DNA from 4 places in the Massilia sp. DD77 genome. Region 2 is predicted to be linked to each of the others. Evidence: predicted binding sites of a transcription regulator. Region 2 holds the regulator's gene; each other region holds the start of a gene.

Region 1 (3,861 bases), on a different contig from region 2:
GGGAACATGTCGCCGGCGGCGAACACCATCTGCATCGGCGCCGCATGGGCGGTATAGCCGAGCACCATCGGCTGGCTGCGCGCCTTCCATTCTTCCTTCTTGATCTCGCCCGGCGGCGTGCTTTGCGGGTAGATCTCGCCCGCACCGTAGACGTGCGGCCAGCCGTACTGCTTGCCCAGTTCGAGCTTGTTGAGTTCTTCCGGTTGCTGGTTGTCGCCCAGGAAGTCGATGCCGTGGTCGAAGCCCCAGAATTCGCCGGTCTGCGGATGCCAGGCGAAGCCGATGGTGTTGCGCAGGCCGCTGGCGAAGATGCTGCGTTGCTTGCCGTCAGGCGAGATGCGCAGCATGGTGGCGTTTTCCTGGTTGCTCTCGTTGCAGGCGTTGCAGGTGCTGCCCACGCTCAGGTAGAGCATGCCGTCGGGGCCGAAGGCCATGCTGCGGTTGGGGTGCTGGCCGGCGTCGGGCAGGTCGCCGGCCAGCAGCTCGAGCTTGCCCAGGCGGCCGTCAGGCCCGATCCCGGCCGCGAACAGCTCGCGCGCCGTGGTCAGGTAGAGCTTGCTGTCGCGGATCGCCAGGCCATGGACGCCGGCGCGGTTGGCCACCGTGACGGGGGCGCCGTCGGCGCGGCCGTCCTTGTCGGCGTCGCGCAGCAGCAGCACGTCGCCCTGGTCGCGCCGGCTCAGGTAGATGTCGCCGTTCGGCGCCACCACCAGGATGCGGGCGTTCTTGAGGCCGGTGGCGAAGGGCGTGACCGTGAATCCCTGGGGCGCCTTGATGCCGCGCAGGCGCTCCGCGGTCGGCTCCACCTTGTTCGGCTTGAAGACGTTGACACCGTTCGAGACCTGGGTGCCGTCGCCCTGCTGGGCGGCGACCGCGCCGGATGCGAGATACAGCAACAGGCTGGGGAGGACTGCGGGCAGGAGTGCGGGCAATGCGCGTTTCATCGGGGCGTCCTTTCTTCATCGTGTGGGGGAGACAGCCCGGCCATCGTGCCAGAGCGGCGAGCGGCGGTTTGTGAGGGAACGTACATAGACAGAGCGGGCGCAACTGCTGGAGCGGGAGTAATGACCCGCCTGTTAGTTTCTTGTGGGATACAAATGATGCGTGTCGGAATTTCTTACATTCGCTTAAGAAGGATCGAAATGCCTCCTTGCAAATCAAATACTTGCAGTACTGGCACGTATATTGCTACATGTAAATTTGTCTTTCTTTAAATATAACCTGGATAGAGACCAAGAAAAATGAATCGACCACTCGCACAATTGTTCAGCACCGCAGCCCTCGGCCTGGCGTTCATGCTCCCGGCCTCGGCGGCCATCGTCACGACCAACACCGCCGTCACCGGCACCGGCCCGCTCGGCCAGCAGTGGAGCGCCACCTGGACCGGCAGCGACGCCTATGGCATGGGTTCCGACCTGACGGTCGGCGGCGACAAGCTGAGCTACGATTTCCAACATCCAGGCCATGCGGGCATGGGCGTGCCGGGCCAGACCTACGTGTTCTCCACGACCGCGCAGAAAAACGGCAACCTGTCGATCAACGTGGACCTGTCCTCGTTCGCAGCCTGGTTCCAGTCGTACACCACGATGTCGATCTGGGAAGGCTCGACCAGCAATGCGACCGAGTTGACCGGCAATACCTGGGGTGGCGTGGTCTCGAAGACCATCGACCTCGACCTGACTGCCGGCGAAGCCTGGGGTTTTATGGCGACGGGCGGCAACTATGACGGTACCGGCATCCTGACCGGCTCGTTCACCGTGACCGCGGCCGACGTCCCGGAACCCGCCTCGCTGGCGCTGCTCGGCCTGGGCGCCGCCGGCATGCTGGCGCGCCGCCGCAAGAAGGCCTGAGCACGGCGCGTATGCCGCCGGGGGCGATCCCGGCGGTGCTGAAAAAAAATGCCAGTCAGACGAATGACTGGCATTTTTTTTGATCCTTTTGATCGCTGCCGCCCCGCGTACATCACGCGTGATGCAGCGCGGCCAACGCCGGCTGGTCCAGCATCGCGTAGGGATAGATGCCGCGCCGGTGGCCGTCGGCAAAGACCAGGTTGAGGGCGTAGGCGCCGACCGGCTCGATGGCGGTGATGCGCGGCGCTTCGCCCGGCACTCGGCACAGGGGATCGTCCAGCGCCGCAATCAATGCACCGGAGGCGTCAGCCAGTCCCAGCTTGCCGAGCGTGGTGGCGGCTTCCTCGCGCACCTGCCAGGCGGCGGCGTCCGGCGCGGCCAGCAGCGCCGGCAGGACCGCGCCGCTGCCGGCGTAGATGTCGTGCCCTTCCGGCATCGGCAGCACATAGGTGCCCATGTGATGCACCTTGCGCATGGCATAGTCGCCGGGTTTCGTCCTTTTCGGACTTGACGCCCCAGCTGTCCAGCGCTTCGATCATGGCGTAGCTGTTCTGCGCATAGGCGATCACGGTCTTCCGGTTGACGATGCCGTCGTTGGCGACCGTGATCTCCTTGACGTACTGCTCGGGCGTGGCGAAGCCCGGCACCACGGCGTTGTTCAGGCCATCCATGCCCATCGAGATGGCGCCGCTGCGCTTGACGTTGGCTTTTTCCAGCAGCAGGACACGCAGGGCCGGCTCCGCTTCCTTGGCCCTGACCGCGGCCATCGGGCCGGCGGTGCCGCCGCCGATCACCAGCACGTCAACGATTTGCACTTGGGCTTCGCCGCGCACGTACAGGTATTCGAAATCGAGCGGCTCGCCACCGGCCGTCCAGGTGAGGCGCTCGATGCGCAGCAGGGCCGCGGCGGGCGCCACTGACAGGGCCGCGGCAAGTTCTGCGTCGGCATTCAGGGCGCCGATCTGGAGGTCGGCATGGCCGAGGGCGATGCCATAGTCGCTTTCCAGGATCAGGAAGACGTCGCGTTCGGCCAGGTTCTCGGCGCGCAGGCGGCCGCCGACGGCGGCGCTGGCCGGGATCTCGCGTTGCGACAGTACCAGGTTGACGATCCGGTGTCCCTTGCCCGCCACCTTGACGATCAGCCCTTCGTTCTGCAGGTCGCCCAGGGCCTGGCGCACGATGATGCGGCTGACGCCGAACATCGCGCCGATCTCGCTTTCGGCCGGCGGGCGCGTGTCCTGGCCGCAGGTGCCGTCCAGGATGCGTTCGCGCAGCTGGGAGTACAGCGGCACCGGAGAGTGTTCAATGGCTCGGAAGGATGGCATTCGCAAGTCCTGTCATGACGGGTGATGATCTTGCGAAGATGGTATCGATGGGCTGGCGTGACGGGAACGAATCTCTTCGTGCTACGACATACGGAAAACGCCTGAGTCGGTGGCCGCATATCGATATGCGTCCACCGGTTCGGTTGACGGTTACTCCAGCACGCGCAGCGCGTCGGCCAGGCGCAGGTCGTGCATCTGGTCGAGATAGGCGTCGAGGTAGCCCTTGTGCGAGGCGCCGACCAGCACCAGGGTGCGGCCGCCCCGGCGCGCGTTGATCACCTCGCGCAGATTGGCGGCCATGCGCAGGTTGCGCGTTTCCCAGTAGCCGACGTAGTCGCGTCCATAGCCTTGGGGCGAGGGTTCTTCCAGGGCCGCGCCGAAGTCGTTGTCGAACACGAGCCGCCACTGGTCGGGCGCGTTGAAGCCGCGGTACATGGCCAGCACGCCTTCCTGCGTGCCGAGGCGCGCTTGCAGGGCGGCGTCGAGCTGCTTGCGCTTCGCCCCGGCGGGGTTGTCCCAGGCTTTCATGAGCGCCGCGCCGTAGCGCTTCTGCTCCGCTTCGTCCTTCATCGGCTGGTCGGCGGTATGGTCGTCGAAGGCGTACAGGCGCTCCAGGCCCAGGCGCGCCGCCAGCGGGGCGGCGATCAGGTAGTCTTCGCGGCGTTTCACGCGCAGCTTCTCCAGCG
Region 2 (3,861 bases):
CTTGATCCGGCAAGCGTTTGATCGCTTGGTGGTTATGGTCTTTCAACATCTGCTTGTGTTTCAGAACCTGTCGATCCAGCTTGTCCATCAGCGTGTCGATTGCGGCATACAGGTCTTGGGCGACACTGGCCACGTGCAGGGTCTTGCCGGACACCTGGACATTGATTTCAGCTTTTTGCCTTTTTTCTTTTTCAGTGAGGTTGTCGACGGCAAGGAAGACGTGGGTGTCGATCACTTGATCGAAATGCCGGATGATGCGCTCGAGCTTATTCTGAACATATTCACGGATAGCGGGAGTCACTTCGAGATGGTGGCCACTGATTGTGAGGTTCATACACACTCCTTTGAAAAGGCGCGCCGCCCAGGCACAAGGCGGGAGTGGGCAACGCTGTTACAAAGCTTTGCGGAGGCTGACGGGAGGGATCTTGAGCGCTTCACGGTATTTGGCGACCGTCCTGCGCGCAATGACCATGCCTTGTTCCCCGAGCATCTCCGCGATCTTGCTGTCGGATAAAGGATTCTTAGGGTCTTCTGCTCCTGTCAATTGCGCGATGAGAGCGCGGATCGCCGTCGAGGAGGCTTCTCCCCCCGCTTCGGTGGCGACATGGCTTCCGAAGAAGTATTTCAACTCGAACATGCCGTGCGGGGTCAGCATGTACTTCTGCGTTGTAACACGAGAAATTGTGCTTTCGTGTAGGCCTAGTGTATCAGCTATCTCACGTAAAACAAGGGGCCGCATGGCAACCGCGCCGTGGGAGAAAAAGTTCTTCTGTCGCTCGACAATGGCCTCGGCCACGCGCAGGATGGTATCGAAACGCTGGCGCATGTTCTTGATCAGCCACTTGGCTTCTTGCAACTGCGAATTCATCTGCCCTTCGCACTTGCCCTGCTTCATGAGCGAGGCGTAGAGGCTGTTCACGCGCAGGCGCGGCATCACATCCGGGTTCAGCATCACGGCCCAGCCGTTCTTGGCGCGGCGCACGATCACATCCGGTACCACGTAGTCTGACACGTTCGACGCGAAGGCCGCGCCCGGGTGAGGATTGCACTGGCGCACTACGGCCTGCACTTCGCGCAGGTCTTCGTCGTCGCAGTCCAGCGCCTTCTTGAGCTTGCTGTACTCGCGCTGGGCGAACCAGCTCAGGTAGCCTTCGACGATCTTCAGCGCCAGGCGCCGCGTCACCATCGGCACGCCCGGCATGCGGCGGATCTGCAGCGCCAGGCATTCTCCCGCGCTGCGCGCACCCACGCCCACCGGATCCAGGCTCTGCACCAATGCCAGGGCGCAGCGCAGCTCGTCCATGTCGATCTCGAGCTCTTCCGGCAGGCGGGCATGGATCTCGTCCAGCGGTTCTTCCAGGTAGCCGTTGTCGTCGAGCGCGTCGATCACCAGCTCGGCCAGCGCGCGGTCGCGCGCGGAGCAGCCGGTGACGCGGATCTGTTCCATCAGGTGCTCGCGCAGGTTGATGGCGCTCGCCTCCAGCTGCGGGCGGCCATCCTCGTCCTCGCCCCCGCCGGAGCCGCCGCCCGAGCCCCAGTCGGCGTCCGACGCGTCGCGTTCGGCGTCGCCGCCCTCGAAACCCTCGCCGGCTTCGCTGGATGCCGCGGGCGCGGCTTCGCCTTCCTGCGCCGGGGCGGCCGGCGCCGGCGCCTCGCCGTTGGGAGGCGCGTTGTTGATCGCGCCGTCGGCCAGCAGCCGCACCGAGCGGTCGAGCGGATCGTCCAGCCGTTCGAGCAAGGGGTTATCGGACAGGATCTGCTCGATCTCCTGGTGCAGTTCGAGCGTGGACAACTGCAACAGGCGGATCGACTGCTGCAGCTGGGGCGTCAGTGCAAGATGCTGCGATGTGCGGAGTTGCAGGGATTGTTTCATGTCTTCTACATGCGGAAGTGTTCGCCCAGGTAGACGCGGCGCACGGACTCATTCGCGATGATGTCGTCCGGCCGGCCCGAGGCCAGCACGGCCCCCTGGTTGATGATGTAGGCGCGATCGCAGATGCCGAGCGTCTCGCGGACATTGTGGTCGGTAATCAGGACACCGATCTTGCGCTCTTTCAGGAAGCGCACGATGCGCTGGATCTCGATCACGGCGATCGGGTCGACGCCCGCGAAGGGCTCGTCCAGCAGCACGAAGCGCGGGTTGGTGGCCAGCGCGCGCGCGATTTCCACGCGGCGGCGCTCGCCGCCCGAGAGCGACATGGCCGGGTTCTCGCGCAGCTTCTCGATCTGCAGGTCGGCCAGCAGGGTGTCGAGGCGTTCGCCGATCTGTTCCTTGCTCAGCGGCCGGCCGTCGACCTGCTGCAGCTCGAGCACCGCGCGGATGTTCTCCTCCACGGTCAGCTTGCGGAACACCGAGGCTTCCTGCGGCAGGTAGGACAGGCCCAGCACCGCGCGCCGGTGGATCGGCAGGCTCGAGATGTCGGTGCCGTTGATGTCGATCGAGCCGGCGTCTGAAGGCACCAGGCCGACGATCATGTAGAAGGACGTGGTCTTGCCGGCGCCGTTCGGGCCCAGCAGGCCGACCACCTCGCCGCACTCGACCTGCAGCGAGACGTCGCGCACCACCAGGCGCTTGCCGTAGCTCTTCTGCAGGCCCTTGACGATCAGGGTGCTGCCGCTGTCGCGTGCCTCCATCATTGCTTGCCCGCCGCGGGTGCCGCCGCCGGCGCCGGCGCGGCGCGCTTGGGCGCCAGGATCAGGGTGCCGCGTCCGCCGCCGACCTTGCTCTGGCCGCTGGCGTCGTTGCGCACGCTGGCGACTTCCTTGCGGTTGTCGTAGGAGATGAAGGGCGCATTGATCTCGTTGGTCACGCGCTTGCTCTCGAGTTCCTTGACCACGGCGTCCGAGAAAAGCTTGACCATCTCGATGCGTTCGTCGTATTCGATGCGCTGGGCCTGGCCTTCGACCCACAGGTCGGGGCCGCCGTCGCGCTTCTGGCGGAAGGTGGCGACCTTGCCCGGGTTCGCGGTCAGGGTCACGCTCATGTAGCCTTCCGGCGTTTCCTTGACCAGGGCGCGGTCCGACTTGAGCACCAGGGTGCCGCGGGTGACGACCACGTTGCCGGTCAGGATACGGGTCTGGGTGACCTCGTCGACGTCGAGCGAGTCGAAATTGATGACGGCCTGCTTGAGCGAATCGGCGCGCTCGGCGAAAGCCGGGAGCGACAGCAGGGAAAGGCAAAGGGCAGCGAGGTGTTTCTTCATCATGTTCTGGTCCTGGGTTGACGCGGCGCTGTCATGAACGGCCTATTGGCGCGCGCGTGGCGGATAGACGATCTGGCCGCGGCTGGCGATGTGCATCTTCTGGGTCGCGTTGTTGGCCACCATGCCGGTGCCGCGTACGCTGGAAGCGCCCAGCTGCATCTCGATCGGCTGATCGGTCTTGAGGATTTCTTCGTCCGGCAAGGCGGTGAGCGCCTGGGTGCGCACGCGCAGCGCTTCCGACCTGGCGGTGCGCGCACGCTGCAGGTCGACGTTGCCGAGCATGTCGACGCGGTGTTCCTGGTGATAAATGCGGGCGCGGTCGGCGGTGACCGTCATCGGCGGACGGCCCGGCTCGACACCGCGCAGCACCGGCTGCACCACGGTCGAGACGTCGCCCTCGGGGATATGGGTCAGGCGCTTGCCCGACACCACGTAGCTCGGCTGGCCGCCCTCGGTCATGCGCACGAAGGAGAAGTTCTCGACGATGTAGTCGGGCTCCGTCGGCGGCCCGCCAAGGCGCGCGCCGGCGTCGTCGCCGTCGAAGGCCTGCAGCAGCCAGAAGCTGCCGAAGGCGCAGAAGACCGCGATCATCATGATCGTCAGGAGCTTCCAGCGGTGCGCGGTGCGCTTGTTGTTCAGGTAGCCGACCATCGCATGC
Region 3 (3,861 bases), on a different contig from region 2:
CCGGCGGCGTGTAGCCGAGGTCGAGCAGCTTGCAGCCCTTCCGGCTGCTGTCGGTGAACTCGACGCGGCCTTCGCCGTCGATGCACTTATAGACGGGTGTCTGGGCGGCGGCCGTGTTGCTGAGTGCGATACCGACAGCCAGGACAGCGATAGAGCGGGTGAATGTCATTCTCATCAGAAACAGATCTGCACAATAAAAGTGCACATAGTGTAGACCTTCGCGACTATAACCGATCCCGAAAACAGCACGGGGAAAGCCATGGCTTTCCCCGTCTTTGTTACACCGCCTTACAGCTTTCGATGCCAGGCTGCAACACTTTCCTTGCCAGCCTGATTACGACGAGTAGTACATGTCGAATTCGGCCGGGTGCGGGGTCATGCGCATGCGCTGCACTTCCTGCATCTTCAGCTCGAGGTAGGCGTCGATCATGCTGTCGCTGAACACGCCGCCGCGGGTCAGGAACTCGCGGTCCTTGTCCAGGGCTTCCAGCGCTTCTTCCAGCGAGGCGCACACGGTCGGGATCAGCTTGTCTTCTTCCGGCGGCAGGTGGTACAGGTCCTTGGTCGCGGCTTCGCCCGGGTGGATCTTGTTCTGGATACCGTCCAGGCCGGCCATCAGCAGCGCGGAGAAGCACAGGTAGACGTTGGCCAGCGGGTCCGGGAAGCGCACTTCGATGCGGCGGCCTTTCGGGTTCGCCACGTGCGGGATGCGGATCGATGCCGAACGGTTACGGGCCGAGTAGGCCAGCTTGACCGGGGCTTCGTAGCCCGGCACCAGGCGCTTGTACGAGTTGGTGCCCGGGTTGGTGATCGCGTTCAGGGCCTTGGCGTGCTTGATGATGCCGCCGATGTAGAACAGGGCGGTCTCCGACAGGCCGGCATAGCCGTCGCCTGCGAACAGGTTCTTGCCGTCCTTCCAGATCGACTGGTGCACGTGCATGCCCGAACCATTGTCGCCGGCCATCGGCTTCGGCATGAAGGTCGCGGTCTTGCCGTAGCTGTGGGCCACATTCCAGATCACGTACTTCAGGTTCTGGGTCCAGTCGGCGCGCTCGACCAGGGTCGAGAAGCGGGTGCCGAGTTCGTTCTGGCCGGCGCCGGCCACTTCGTGGTGGTGCACTTCGACCGGGATGCCCATCGATTCGAGGATCAGCGACATTTCCGAGCGCATGTCCTGGAAGCTGTCGACCGGCGGGACCGGGAAGTAGCCGCCCTTGACGGTCGGACGGTGGCCGCTGTTGCCGCCTTCGATTTCCTTGTCGGTCGACCAGGACGCTTCATCCGAGTCGATCTTGACGAAGCAGCCCGACATGTCGATCTTCCAGCGGACCGAGTCGAAGATGAAGAATTCCGGTTCCGGGCCGAAGTAGGCGGTGTCGCCAATGCCCGAGGATTTCAGGTAGGCTTCGGCGCGCTTGGCGATCGAGCGCGGGTCGCGGTCGTAACCCTTGCCGTCCGACGGTTCCACCACGTCGCACTGCATGAACAGGGTGGTTTCTTCCATGAACGGGTCGATGTTCGCGGTGTTCGGGTCCGGCATCAGGAGCATGTCCGAGGCTTCGATACCTTTCCAGCCGGCGATCGACGAACCGTCGAAGGCATGGCCCGATTCAAATTTGTCGAGGTCGAAGTGCGACACCGGCACGGTCACGTGCTGTTCTTTGCCGCGGGTATCGGCGAAGCGAAAATCAACGAACTTGACTTCGTTGTCCTTAACCATCTGCACTACGTCTGCGGCGGTCTTTGCCATTCGGAATCTCCTAGTTGAAAGGGTGTGTGCCTTGCCTGATGCGAAGCGACAACATGCACTCCATTAAAGCAGGAAGCATGCCAACCTCGCAGCATGAGCAAATGCATAATTCGTTCTTTGGAAACGGGCCAGTTTACCCATAAAATCGCCTTTAAACGGATGCACGGCCGTGCGATTCGATCACGGCCTCGGCGCACCACTTTGGTGCAATCCATGCAAAATGCACCACGGCAGCGCAGGATACACTGATGCAGGATGGTGCATCGCGCATTTATGCTCGAAAACGGACCTACGAAATGACTCCCGAACAAATTTTAGCGGCTGCGCGCCAGCGCGCACCCGGCCAGCCCTATGCGGGCGCCGTTACCCCGGAAGAGGCCTACGCCCTGCTCCAGGCCGATCCGAAGGTGAAACTGGTCGATGTGCGCACGAACGCCGAGCGCGACTGGGTGGGCCGGGTGGCGATTCCCGACGCCCAGCATGCGGCGGTGCAGTGGGCGACCTATCCGGGCGGGGTGCCGAATCCGGACTTCGGGGCGCAGCTGGAGAAGGTGGCGCGCAAGGACGAGGTGCTGCTGTTCCTGTGCCGCTCGGGGGTCCGCTCGCGGCATAGCGCGCGGGTCGCGACCGAGCATGGGTTTGCGCAGTCGTATGACATCCTGGAAGGCTTCGAAGGCGACAAGGACGCCGAGGGGCATCGCAAGACCCTGGGGGGGTGGTGCAGGAAGGGGCTGCCGTGGGTGGGGGCGTGACGCACCGGTGGTCCGCCGAGGAACTTAGGTTCCCGCCTTCGCGGGAATGACGTGCTGAGGAAGCGTGTCGATGATGGAACCGCGAGTCGGCACACTAAAAACCGTCATTCCCGCGAAGGCGGGAACCCAAGTTTGCATGCAAGCCGCCGACGTAATTACTCCACCCCCGGCCCCGCCACGATCCGCTGCCTCACGATATTGATATGACTGCGCAGCCCGTATAGCGCATCCGCGAACGCCAGCGGAATCGAGATGTGGTTCACCCGCTCCTCGATATCGTCCAGCCGGTGCAGCAAGTCCTGGCGCACGGCCCCGCGCTCTTCGCCCTGCGCCCTTTCCATCGCCTGCTCCACCGCCCGCAGTTCGCCATACCAGCGGTACACGCGCGAACGCACCCGCCACACGTAGAGCGGCGGCACGATCTTCGACAAGGGAATCAGGAGGGCCGCCAGGGCCACCGCGATCACGCCCAGCCGGTCGAGCAGGTTGGCCAGCCAGAAGCTCATGTAGCGCTGCAGGAAGGGCGGGCCGTCGCGGTAGTAGCGCGCCGCTTCGCTCGCCACCGGGATCTCGGTGTACTTCGGCGACGGGAACTGACCCTGCTGCTGGAACCACCCTGCCCCGCCGTGGATCTCGTAGGCCGCCTTCACGAACTGGCCCACCAGCGCAGGATGCAGTTCCTCGCGCGCCACCAGGGTCGCGGTCGGTGCGATCAGGTGGTAGTCCTGGGCGGGAATATTGCGGCCCAGGTCGACGATCCCGCGCGGCAGCACCACATGGGTCAGGAAAGGCAGGCGCCGCGTATAGGCCTCGGCCTGGGAGAAATCGAACAGCTGGATGCCCGGGGTTTGCAAGAGCATCTGGATCAGGGGCGCTTCCGGGGCGGAACTGAACACGAGGCCGTCGATGCGGCCTTCCAGCAGCTCCACCGTGGCCGGCGTGTTGGCCAGCAGGCCGATGCGCAGCTGTTCGGGTTCGACGCCGTTGGCCGCCAGCACCTGGCGGAACAGGCGCGGCACGCCCGTGCCTTCCGGCCCCAGGTTGATGCGCTTGCCCTTCAGGTCGGTCAACCTGGCGACCTTCGCTTCCGTCCTCAGGAACAGCCAGACCGGCTCGGTGAACAGGCTGCCGAGCGACACCAGGCCGTGGCGCGCGGCCTGGCCGTCGTCGGTCGAGCCGCTCTGCACGAAGGCGATGTCGGCCTTGCCCGCGATCAGGCGCTCGAGGTTGTCCTGGGAGCCGAGCGAAGGCTGGAGGGTGACCGCGATCTCGTCGCGCGCCAGCAGTTGCGCGTACTGCTTGCCGAACTGCTCGTAGGCGCTGTTCTCCTGGCCGGTGGCCAGCACCAGGTGGCGCGGC
Region 4 (3,861 bases), on a different contig from region 2:
ACCTGCGCCTGGCCCATGCCGGCGACAAGGGCTTCAACGTCATGCCCATCCTGCTGCTGGGCGGCCCCGGCGTGGGCAAGACCCATTTCGCCAAGCGCCTGGCCAAGGCCATGTCCACCGAGTGTGAACTGATCAGCATGAACGCCCTGTCGGCCGGCTTCGTCATCACCGGCAGCTCGGCCAGCTGGCGCGGCGCCAAGTGCGGCAAGGTGGCCGAGCGCCTGGTGCGCGGCAAGTACGCCAATCCGGTGCTGGTGCTGGACGAAGTGGAAAAGGCCAGCGGCTCCACCCAGTCCGACCCGCTGGCCGCCCTCTATCAGTTACTCGAACCGGAAACCTCGAAATCCTTCCGCGACGAGTTCATCGACGTCGATGTCGACGCCAGCCAGATCTTCTGGGTGCTCACGGCCAACTCGGTCGAAGGCATTCCCTCCCCCCTGCTCAACCGCATGGCGGTCTACGAGGTACCCAGGCCGACGCCCGAACAGGCGGCCGGCATCGCCCAGCGCATGGTCAGCGGCCTGGTCGAGGAGCTCAACCTGGGGGGCTTCGACGACGTCCTCAACGAGGCCGTGCTCGCCAAGCTGGCGCCGGTCTCGCCGCGCGACCTGCGCAAGATCCTGCTCGACAGCCTAGGCTATGCGGTCGCCGACGGCCGCGCCCATGTGACCGTCGACGATATCCACCTGCGTGCGCTGCCGGGCAAGTCGCGCATCGGCTTTTAGGATCGGCTTTTAACGCTATGGATGCAGCGCCAGCTGGCGCTGCGCGGCTGCGCGCCCATGCAGCAGCGCCAGCAGCTGGTCGGCCTGCTCGACACTTACCAGCAGCGATTGCCCTTGCTTCGCGGGCAGGTAGACCACCCGCTCGCGGTCGGTCACGGCGACGAACAGCGGACGCTGGTCCGCGCTGGTGAAGCGGCCGGCCGCATAACCCGGCAGGCTGATGCCGTTGTCGCGCGGGCCGAGCCGGGCCGCGTCGATCGAGGCCAGGCTGCCCTGCCGGGCCTGGGCCAGGTCGAACTCGCCGATGTCGCGCGCATATTCATAGAAGTAGCTCGCGCGCACCTGCACCTGGCCGTCGCGCACCTCCAGGGTATTCTTGGACAGTCCCAGCCCGAGCAGCAGGGTCACCGGCAGCACCATGGCGCCGACCGCGGCGCCGCTCCTCAGGTTGGCGGCGAGCGAGCGCTGGCGCGCCACCAGCATCGGCAAGACCGCCGCAAGCAGCGTGATACCGGCCAGCGTCAGGTAGGCGGACGGCCCGACGGCGGGAATGTCGAAGGCGGCTGCATGCATCTCCATGGCTCTTGCTCCGGTTCGGTGTGGCGGCTCCCCTACCTTAGCAGAGTTCGGGACGGACGAGAAAACACGAGATTTTCCCTGTTGGTTACAAAGTAAAAGAATAGAAACTTTCGGTTTTCTTTACACTCTGCCCGCGCAAAAAAAATATACCCAAGATAGGTATTTGATTTTGTTCAAAGTGTGTTCGCTGGCCCGTAACTTGCTCTTACCGGTGTGTAGTACCTGGCAATTACACATAAGAACGAAATCTTTCCGAAGGAGCTAGTGATGAAATCAACCATCCTGAAGTTGGCAGTGAGCGCAGCACTCGTAACTGGCGCCTCCCCGGCCTTTGCGAACCTGGTCTACCAGACTGGCGTGCAACAGACGGGTACCGGCCTGGGCGCGGTATCGACGGTCGTGACCGTGCAGGACAATACCAACGGGCCTCAGCCTCCCGCCACCGAGTCCGGCTGCGTCCGCCATACTAACGGCGGCAACATGACCAATCCGGACCAGACCTGCGAAGACTTGACTCCGAATCCCAACCTGGAAGGCGGCGACAACACCGCTGCCGTCGGCGGCAATGGCGTATATCTGCTCAGCGATATCGATGGCCTGACGAGCGCGGGCCAGCTCGGCTTCGTCGTGAATATCAGCGAACCTGGCGTCGATACGGCGACGCTGACCGACCTGTACATGTCGCTTTACTCTCTGGACGGAACCCTGCTGGAAATCTTCGAGTACATGGGACCGGACCTGATCCTGACCGATACCGGCGGCATCGGCCAGTCGGGCCTGCACCGTTTTGTCCTGGACGCCGCCCAGGCGGCTGACGCCGTTGCCGCTTGCGGCGACTTGACCCAATGCGTCGTCGGTGGCGGCGTCCAGTTCGCTCCCGGCACCACCCAGGCCACGCCGGAAACCGTACGCGTGGGTGCCTTCAGCCGTCCGGGCGACCCGGGCGAAGTGCCTGAACCGGGTTCGATCGCACTGCTCGGCCTTGGCGCCGTGGCCTTCGGCGCACTGCGCCGCCGCCAGGCTGCAAAGAAGTAAGAGCGTACCAGGTACTACTCCAGGCGCCGGTCGAGACACCGACCGTGACCGGCGCCTGAAGCTTTTCATCGGTGGCCGCCGCGCCTTCTCCGTGGCTTGCGCTGCCCGCAATCGCCAGACCGCCAGGACGACATTCCGCTTCTGCTCCCTTCTCACTGCCGGATTGGAAAATCACGATGTCCATTGCCCGCGTCGAGGGCCTCGCCAGGCAAACCCTTCCCCTACTCCTGGGCATCAGCGCCCCCTTCGCCGCCGCCGACTCGATTCCGGTCCAGATACTCGACCCGAACCTGCAGGTGACGACCTATATCGCCGCCGGCCAGGGCCTGAGCCAGCCCATCGGGATCGCCTTCGTCGGCCCGAACGACGCGCTGGTGCTGGAAAAGGCCAGCGGCCAGGTCAAGCGGGCGATCAATGGCGTCCTCCAGCCCGTGCCGGTGCTCGACCTGCCCGTCAATTCGAATTCGGAACGGGGCTTGCTCGCCATCGCCCTGCACCCGGGCTTCCCGGCCCTGCCCTTCGTCTACCTGCGCTGGACCGAGAGCGCGACCGGGGCCGATAGCACCGCGGTCGGCGACGTGGCCCTGCTGGGCAACCGGGTCGACCGTTTCATCTGGAACGGCTCCTTCCTGACCCTGGACCCCAACTTCAAGACGCTGCGGCTGCGCGCCCGCCAAACCGACAATCTTCCCGTACCGGGCCACCCCAACACGAACAACGCGCAGGAACAGGGCAACCATAACGGCGGGCCCTTGCGTTTCGGGCCCGATGGCAAGCTGCATGTCTTCACCGGCGACCTCGGCCGGCGCGGGCAGATGCAGAACCTGCCGAACGGCCCCTTCCTGACAGCGCCCTTCGCCGACGACACCTATGGCGGTCCGCTACCCGACAATGCCCACCTGTCCGGCGTGGTCCAGCGCCTGAACGACGATGGCAGCACGCCGACGGACAATCCCTTCTTCGCCGCCGGCGCGGCCATGGGCGGAGAAGTGGGCGCCATGATCCAGACCGTATTCTCCTACGGCCACCGCAACGGCTTCGGCATGGCCTTCGACCCCTACAGCCCTTATCTGTGGCTGACCGAGAACGCCGACGACGCTTTCAGCGAGCTCAACCGGATCGCCCCGGGCATGAACGGGGGATGGATCCAGGCCATGGGGCCGCTGAGCCGCTTCGCCCAGTTCAAGCAGATCGAGACCACGCAGTTCAACAGTTCCCTGCAGCAGAGGCGCTATCCGCCGACCCGCATCGCCTACACGCCGAACCTGGCCCTGGCCCGCATGTTCATGCTGCCCGGTGCGTCCTATGTCGACCCCCAGTTCAGCTGGCGCTACGAAGCCGGGCCCTCCGGCACCAGCTTCGTGAAGGGCGCCGCGCTCGGTCCCGAGTACGAGGGCAGCCTGTGGATCGGCTCGGCGCGCAGCTTCCAGCAGGTCGGCGGCAGCGGCGGCAGCCTCTACCGCTTCCGGCTGACACAAGACCGGCTGGCGGTCGACGCGAGCGCCGATCCGCGCCTGGCCGA

What was found. Region 2 encodes sigma-54, which starts transcription at its own class of promoters, with help from an activator protein. Its sites were predicted from a motif close to TGGCANGNAANCTGCTTT; they were not measured.
Region 1: a site for sigma-54 is predicted at 1,175-1,192, ahead of V7778_RS01330 (PEP-CTERM sorting domain-containing protein). Genes of this name have one in related genera too.
Region 3: a site for sigma-54 is predicted at 1,816-1,833, ahead of glnA (type I glutamate--ammonia ligase). Genes of this name have one in related genera too.
Region 4: a site for sigma-54 is predicted at 1,493-1,510, ahead of V7778_RS09705 (PEP-CTERM sorting domain-containing protein). Genes of this name have one in related genera too.

What each region holds. Positions count from the first base shown of each region.
Region 1 covers NZ_JBAMDH010000002.1:31,260-35,120, reverse strand. Annotated here, with positions in the region: gene V7778_RS01335 (YbhB/YbcL family Raf kinase inhibitor-like protein) at 1-944, opposite strand, end outside; gene V7778_RS01330 (PEP-CTERM sorting domain-containing protein) at 1,242-1,850, shown strand; gene V7778_RS01325 (gamma-butyrobetaine hydroxylase-like domain-containing protein) at 1,963-2,109, opposite strand; gene V7778_RS01315 (UTRA domain-containing protein) at 2,156-3,175, opposite strand; gene V7778_RS01310 (DUF5694 domain-containing protein) at 3,326-3,861, opposite strand, start outside.
Region 2 covers NZ_JBAMDH010000023.1:94,620-98,480, reverse strand. Annotated here, with positions in the region: gene hpf (ribosome hibernation-promoting factor, HPF/YfiA family) at 1-334, opposite strand, end outside; gene V7778_RS15590 (RNA polymerase factor sigma-54) at 392-1,873, opposite strand; gene lptB (LPS export ABC transporter ATP-binding protein) at 1,879-2,634, opposite strand; gene lptA (lipopolysaccharide transport periplasmic protein LptA) at 2,634-3,206, opposite strand; gene lptC (LPS export ABC transporter periplasmic protein LptC) at 3,246-3,854, opposite strand.
Region 3 covers NZ_JBAMDH010000012.1:10,542-14,402, forward strand. Annotated here, with positions in the region: gene V7778_RS08660 (DUF4124 domain-containing protein) at 1-175, opposite strand, end outside; gene glnA (type I glutamate--ammonia ligase) at 335-1,750, opposite strand; gene V7778_RS08670 (rhodanese-like domain-containing protein) at 2,047-2,502, shown strand; gene V7778_RS08675 (TAXI family TRAP transporter solute-binding subunit) at 2,658-3,861, opposite strand, start outside.
Region 4 covers NZ_JBAMDH010000013.1:91,960-95,820, reverse strand. Annotated here, with positions in the region: gene V7778_RS09715 (AAA family ATPase) at 1-725, shown strand, start outside; gene V7778_RS09710 (PH domain-containing protein) at 741-1,304, opposite strand; gene V7778_RS09705 (PEP-CTERM sorting domain-containing protein) at 1,572-2,339, shown strand; gene V7778_RS09700 (PQQ-dependent sugar dehydrogenase) at 2,516-3,861, shown strand, end outside.